Candidatus Minimicrobia sp. QA0096: one gene and its partner. The main gene of each other region encodes a partner of the protein of the gene in region 2 in a complex. Links are inferred from orthologs where the notes say so. Each region holds a gene or a part of one and is shown on either strand. Other genes may lie near its edges. The genes, in order: secY and AACH20_RS00025.

The links.
Region 1: the proteins of AACH20_RS00025 (region 2) and secY are in contact, whole or in part, in a crystal structure (PDB 3DIN), measured with the Thermotoga maritima proteins. The link is inferred for Candidatus Minimicrobia sp. QA0096 from one-to-one orthologs. Residues at the interface, in WP_004082002.1 of Thermotoga maritima: Glu261, Ala262, Arg263, Lys300, Ala301, Arg302, Thr303, Ile304, Ile305, Leu323, Tyr324, Asp325, Pro326, Val329, Ser330, Tyr333, Ile336, Lys340, Phe345, Val349, Glu363, Phe364, Tyr374, Ser375, Gly376, Gly377, Glu393, Ile395, Thr482, Ser483; in WP_004081795.1 of Thermotoga maritima: Glu108, Gly109, Glu110, Glu111, Ala236, Glu237, Arg238, Arg239, Ile240, Thr241, Ile242, Gln243, Tyr244, Ala245, Arg246, Arg247, Val248, Thr249, Gly250, Arg251, Arg252, Val253, Tyr254, Gly256, Ala257, Ser258, Thr259, Tyr260, Leu261, Pro262.

What each region holds. Positions count from the first base shown.
Region 1 is NZ_OZ017288.1:164,612-167,913, forward strand. Bases 1-2,978 are described here. They hold secY (preprotein translocase subunit SecY), read right to left. Parts: upstream 2,239-2,978; coding sequence 763-2,238; downstream 1-762. Other genes in these bases: infA (translation initiation factor IF-1), read right to left, coding at 1-30; AACH20_RS00875 (hypothetical protein), read left to right, coding at 136-711; rplO (50S ribosomal protein L15), read right to left, coding at 2,414-2,887; rpsE (30S ribosomal protein S5), read right to left, coding at 2,887-2,978. In the rest of the region: more of rpsE, read right to left, coding at 2,979-3,302. UniProt on the Escherichia coli protein: The central subunit of the protein translocation channel SecYEG. Consists of two halves formed by TMs 1-5 and 6-10.
Region 2 is NZ_OZ017288.1:2,513-6,040, forward strand. The notes cover bases 63-3,266. They hold AACH20_RS00025 (preprotein translocase subunit SecA), read left to right. Parts: upstream 63-435; coding sequence 436-3,066; downstream 3,067-3,266. Other genes in these bases: hpf (ribosome hibernation-promoting factor, HPF/YfiA family), read left to right, coding at 63-310; AACH20_RS00030 (M16 family metallopeptidase), read left to right, coding at 3,082-3,266. In the rest of the region: more of hpf, read left to right, coding at 1-62; more of AACH20_RS00030, read left to right, coding at 3,267-3,528. UniProt on the Escherichia coli protein: Required for protein export, interacts with the SecYEG preprotein conducting channel.

The DNA of each region.
Region 1 (3,302 bases), 160 kb from region 2 along the record:
CATTTTGATGACTTCCTTTTGACTCGCCATAAGTTACAGTTGTCAATTATACAGTACTAAACACAGTTTGACAAGGGTTTTCGCCGTAAATTTAAGTGCTATAATTGTATTATCAAATTTAACATAAGGATTTTTATGGCAAGCAAGAAAAAACCAACAAACTTTAAGGCTACAAAATCGAAGAATGAGATAATGACCGCGGTGCTAATCGGTCTGGTGACGGCTTTGATAGTGATAGTTATTGGCGTAATTTTACTACACGCCAATCAAACTTCCGACAAGACATCTCAAACAGCGAAAAAGGTTGATAATGGATCTGTGAACTTGGGGTCTTTGGGCTTCCGAATTGAAGGAGGTAAAGCGGTTATTCGCAACGATTCAGCCACGCAAGAGCTTCGCGATTTTCTGAAGGCAGAAGTGAAGAAGTCGGGCTGTAAGGATAACAACGGCGTAGCTGCGGTAATTGCCCATTCCCAAGATGAGAAACAATTGTTGCTGGGCTATGGTTGCGGCAATTCTGAGGCGCGAATGTTTGCAGTCAAGAAAGATGGCGGATGGAAAACGATTTCCCCAACCAACCAATTTAATTTGTTCAACATTCCGAGCTGTAAGATGGTTGATGAAAATAACATTAGTAATGAAATTGCGCCAGTCTGCCAAAATGAGAAAAAAGTTGGCGACAATCTATCTTACGATTACAAAATACGATAATCCCTTCACAAAAAGAATTCCCCGCTTTTCGGCGGGGATTTTTAATGTCAATTATTTTCTCTTAAACAAACGACGCTTCTTACTCTTCTTTTTGTCGCTATCAAGCAGCTCGTCTGGGTCAAAGTCATCATATGTAACCATCAGCGCACGCGAGTTGACTTGTCGCAGAGTTTCAAGGGCAACAGATACGATGATCAAGATTCCAGTACCGCCTATTGACAAACGCAAACCTTGCAAGCCTGTCAAATTGTACGTGAGATATTCCGCAACGAATGGTAAAATAGCCACGACTCCTAGGACAATTGAGCCGAACAAAATCAAGCGATTGACAGTTCTCATAAGATACGTTTCAGTCTGAGCGCCCGGACGCACGCCTTCAATAAATCCGCCCTGCTTCTGCAGATTTTCGGCAATTTCATTAGCGTTAAAGACGATTCCAGTGTAGAAATACGTAAAGGCGATAACCAAGATAAAATACAACGTTGGGTAGATAAATGCTTCTGCGGTACTGCCGGTGAATGAGCCGGCGTTTGGAGCTTGGAACCAAGTGATCAATTTGTTGGCGGTCGGTAGAAGATTAGCGTTACCAGACGCCTTCATAACTTGACCAACAAATTGCGGCAAGCTTAGGAATGCAACCGCGAAGATGACCGGAATAACTCCCGCTGCAATCAATTTAACTGGCAAAATGCTTTTTACATCGCCGTAATTACTGTTTCCGTGAACTCGCTTTGCGTAGTTAATCGTAATGACACGCTGAGCTTCGTTGATTTTAACTAGGAAGTAAAGGACGATGAGTCCGGCGATTGACATGATTAATATCGTCCAGAACATAACTGGGTTTACAGGAAGAGTGAACCAGTTAAAGACATTTAGACTGCCAGATGAAGTATTGAACAGTGAGGAGATTAATGACGCGAGCATTTGTGGCAATTGGCTGATGATACCAGCGAAGATTACGATAGAAATACCGTTGCCGATTCCTTGCTCAGTAATCAACTCACCGAGCCACATCAGAAGGACAGAGCCTGCTGTCATTGAAGTGATTGAAACGATCCATTCCATCATCGTAGGGTCGGCCAATGTTGTACTACCGCCTTGAAGAACTGTTTGTCTCAAGATGAAGATGAAAGCGATTGACTGGACAATAGCGAGCGGCACGGTAATAACACGTGTCCATTGTTGAATTTTTCGACGTCCAGATTCACCATCTTTATGTAGTTCCTCAAGCCTTGGAATGGCTTTGGTAAGAAGCTGAATAATAATACTAGCGGTAATAAATGGACTAAGTCCAACCAACACCAGAGAGAAGCTCGACAACGCGCCACCAGACAGCAAGTTCAAGATACCACCAAGGTCAGATTGCCCAAGTACCGACGAAATCGCGTTACGTAGTTGCGTTGGTTCCGCCAATGGCACTGGAATGTGCGCTAATAATCGATAAACAACGATTATTCCCACGACAATAAATAGTCGTTTTTGCATATCTTTATTTTTCAGCGAGCGAAAAATTATTCTCCAATTCATGTTTTAGCCCCTCATAGTCACTAACAATTCTTAACTCTGTTAATTATACATTACCTCTGCCGATATTTCCATACTAAAAAACATAAAAGCGTATGCTCTATAGATGAAACCGCGATTTTAGAACAAAAGAAAATCCCCTTCTCTTTCGAAGGGGATTTATTATTATCGAGAAAAATTATTTCTCTTCAGCTTCTTTCATGCTTTGGCGCAAAGGCGTAGCTACTTTCTCGAATGAGCCACCAGCTTTTTCGATGGCAGCAACAACTGAAGCTGAGGCAGCTTGTACTTTCAAGTCAACCTTAGCCTTCAATTCACCACGAGCAATCACCTTAACCGTGTGGAAAGGAGTTGCAATGTAGCCTTCAGTGAACAACAAAGCATTGTCAACGGTCTTGCCGTCAAATGCGTTCAAATGATCCATGTACACAACTTGAGCTGGAGTTCGCAAGCTCTTGAATCCGCGAGCCTTTGGCACAGCTTGAGCTAATGGACGCTGACCACCTTGGAACATTACGCGAAGCTTCTTACCCGTTCGGGCATTCTGACCTTTAGTACCGCGACCAGCAGTCTTACCTTGACCAGCAGCAATACCGCGACCAACACGTTTTTTATTCTTGTTTGCTGAAACTTGGAGATCATTGTACTTCATTATTTAGCCTCCTTTTTGGCAACCTTTTTTACAGGCTGAGCGCTTAGCCATTGATCACGTGGAACTAATGATTTTAGAGCTTCAATAGTCGCGTAAGCAATGTTAACCTTGTTGGTTGAGCCAAGAGATTTGGTCAATAGGTTACGAACGCCCGTTACGCCGATAATTTGGCGAACTACACCACCAGCGATAATACCGGTACCAGGAGCAGCTGGCTTGATCAATACGCGTGCGCCAGAGAATTTAACTTCGCTGTCGTGTGGAATTGTCTCACCGTTTAGCGGCAATGTAATTAGGTGCTTTTTAGCGACTGACGTAGCCTTAGCAACTGCAGCTTGAACATCTGCACCCTTGGCAACACCGACACCAACTTTATCTTTGCGGTTACCAACAACCACCAAAGCCTTAAATCGGA
Region 2 (3,528 bases):
CGTTGAAAGGAAAATTGGTTCGTTGGGAAAATACTTGCCGCGCCACGCACGAAAAAGTGCATCTGCAGACGTTAAGATTAGGCAGATTGACAATCCTGGCGGCAACAAGTACGAGGTTGAAGTTATCATCAATGTGCCAGATAAGAAAATTGTAGCTAAGGATTCAACCATGAACGTTTTGGCTGCGGTGGATATTGTTGAAGCTAGGTTGAACGGTCAAGTTCGTAAGTATAAAGACGATGTGTTGGCTCACGTTGGCGGAAGTCGCGGAATTTTGGCAAAGCTGAAGCAAACTTTCGGTCGAAAATAATTGATAGATGAAATTAACAGAAAAGCGTTCAGATTCTGGGCGCTTTTTCTTTTCAAATTGCCCGAAAAAAGTTATAATAAAAGAAGTTTTTGAAAATGCCTGAAAGTGAGGGAGTTTTAAGGTTTATGGCAATTACACAACAAAAAGCGCTGAGTAAGATTTTTGGCGATCCACAGAAGAAGATTTTGAAACGATTGCGTAAGCAAGTTGACGTTATTAACGGTCTGAATGACAAATATGAAAAAATGTCCGATAAGGAGCTTCGTGCGCAGACTGATGAGCTGAAAAAGCGCTTGTCGAAGAAGAATGTAACGCTTGATACGATTTTGCCAGATGCGTTTGCTGTGGCAAGGGAAGCTGCTAAGCGTGTGATTGGCGAGCGTCCATATGATGTGCAGTTGATTGGTGGTATGGTTCTTCATGAGGGCAACGTTGCCGAGATGAAAACTGGTGAAGGTAAGACTCTTGTGGCGACGCTGCCGACTTACTTGAATGCTTTGGAGGGCAAGGGCGTTCACGTGGTGACAGTTAACGACTATTTGGCGCAGCGCGACGCTGGTTGGATGGGCCAAGTATATGATTTCCTAGGCCTGACTACTGGTGTGATTATCAATGAAGCGTCATTTGTTTATGATAAAGATTACGACAATGATCATCACGACGATCCTCGAATGCGCAAGCTTCGCCCAGTTTCACGTAAAGAAGCTTATGCTGCAGACATCACGTACGGCACGAATAATGAGTTTGGTTTTGACTATTTGCGCGACAACATGGTTAATGATGTTGATTTGCTCAGGCAGCGTGAATTGAACTTCGCAATCGTTGACGAGGTTGACTCAATTTTGATTGACGAAGCTCGTACGCCACTTATTATCTCTGCTCCAGCGGCTGAAAATCCTGACAATTATTACACATTTGCTAAAATCGCCGCCAAGTTGGTTCCGGAAGATTACGTTTTGGATGAGAAGCGCCGAAGTGTTGCCTTGACTGATGAAGGTGTTGAAAAGGTTCAGAAATTGTTGGGAATAAAAAACTTGTACACACCAGATCACGTGCGCAGTGTTTATCACATGGACCAGGCTTTGCGAGCGCAGACATTGTTCAAGCGCGACAAGGATTACGTCGTAACCAATGATGGCGAAGTGATTATTGTTGACGAACATACTGGTCGTTTGATGCAGGGTCGCCGTTACAACGAAGGCTTACATCAGGCAATTGAGGCTAAAGAAGGCGTTCCTGTGCTGGAAGAGAGCATGACTCTAGCGACAATTTCCTTCCAGAATTACTTCCGTTTGTATAATAAATTGAGCGGTATGACAGGTACGGCATTTACCGAAGCTGAAGAGTTTCAGCAAATTTATTCACTTGATGTTATTCAAATTCCACCGAACAAACCAGTTATTCGCGAAGATAAAGAGGACTTAATTTTCAAGACTGAAAAGGCCAAACTGAAAGCCGTCGCTGAGGCGATTAAGGATTACCACAAGCAAGGTCGTCCTGTTTTGGTTGGCTCTGGGTCTATTGAAAAGAATGAGCAAATTGCCAAATATTTGGAAAAAGAAGGCATTAAGTTTGAGATTCTGAACGCCAAGAACAATGAGCGTGAGGCTGCGATTGTGGCGAAAGCCGGCGAAAAAGGTGCGATTACTTTGGCTACGAATATTGCTGGTCGTGGTACCGACATTAAGCTTGGCGAGGGTGTTAAGGAACTTGGTGGCTTGGTTGTTGTCGGTTCAGAGCGACATGAATCACGCCGAATTGACAATCAGTTGCGTGGTCGTGGCGGACGCCAGGGCGATCCAGGTGAGACTCAGTTTTATGTTTCAACCGAAGATGATTTGATGCGAATTTTCCAGGGCGAGCGAATTGCGTCGTTGATGGATAGGCTGGGCGTTGATGATGACACGCCAATCAGAACTCGCGCCGTATCGAAAACATTGGAAGCGGCACAGAAGCGAGTTGAAGGCTATAACTTTGATACGCGCAAAAATGTTGTTCAATACGACAATGTGATCAACCGTCATCGTCGCGTCGTTTATGTTATGCGACGTAGGATTTTGGAAGGCGATAATATTAAGCCGGAAATTGAGCGATTATTGCGAGCTAAAGTTCACGAATTGACAACTCTTCCATCAAAGAATAATCCAAAGTTTGTCGAGGATTTCTCGGTTATTTTCCCGGTTGATAAGGAAAAAATTGAAAAGGTTGGCAAGGAAAAGAAAGATCGTCTGCGCTATGAGAAGGCGCTGGAGCTGGCTGAAGAAGCTTACGCAGAGAAAGAGCGTGAGATTGGCGCTGATGATTTGCGTGGAGTTGAGCGCGAAGTTTACATGGCGGTGTTGGATACATTGTGGATGCAACATTTGGAAAATATGCAACATTTGCGCGAGGGAATTCACTGGCGAAGTGTTGGACAGCGTGATCCTTTGGTGGAATATCGATCAGAATCCCAGAAGTTGTTTGAGAGTTTGCAGGCTAATCTTCGCGATGAAGTTTTGACGACGATATTTAATATTCATAAAGCCGACGCTACATTTCGTCAATCTCAAGACGACGAATATGACACTGAACTAACTCGTCTGGCGGAAAATGCTGTTGAGCGTGGCGTTAATGAAATTGGTTCAGGTGAAGAAAATCGTGACGATGACTTCTCTGTGAAAAAGGGCAAGACCAGCGCGGAATCAAATCGTGTGAAAAATCAAGCTCGAAAGAAGAAGAAGGCTCAGCGACAGAATCGTAAGAAAAATCGTAAATAATCAGAGAATTAGGCAATGAAACATACAGTTGAGGAAATTAGACTGAAGAATGGTGCGCGCGGCTTGTTGATTGACGTTCCAGACGCTACGGTAATGAGTTTTCAGGTGCAATTCAGGGCAGGAAATCGCTACGTTCTGAATAAAGACATTTACGAAACGGCTCACATTATGGAGCATATGGCGTTCGGCGCGAACGAAAAGTTCCGTTCGGAGCATAATTATGAGCAGGAATTTACCAAGAATGGCGCTTATCACAACGCCTACACTTCTGACTATTCAATGGTTTATGAAGCGATTTGTGCGGATTTTGAGTGGGACAGGATTTTGGAGCTTCAGAGGCTGGCTATTACAACGCCGCGATTCAACGCCGATGAGCTTGAGGCGGAAAAGGGCAATGTTCGCTCTGAACTAACTGGTTATCTCAACAATCACAACCGCGTGATGTGGCCGCGCATTCAGCAA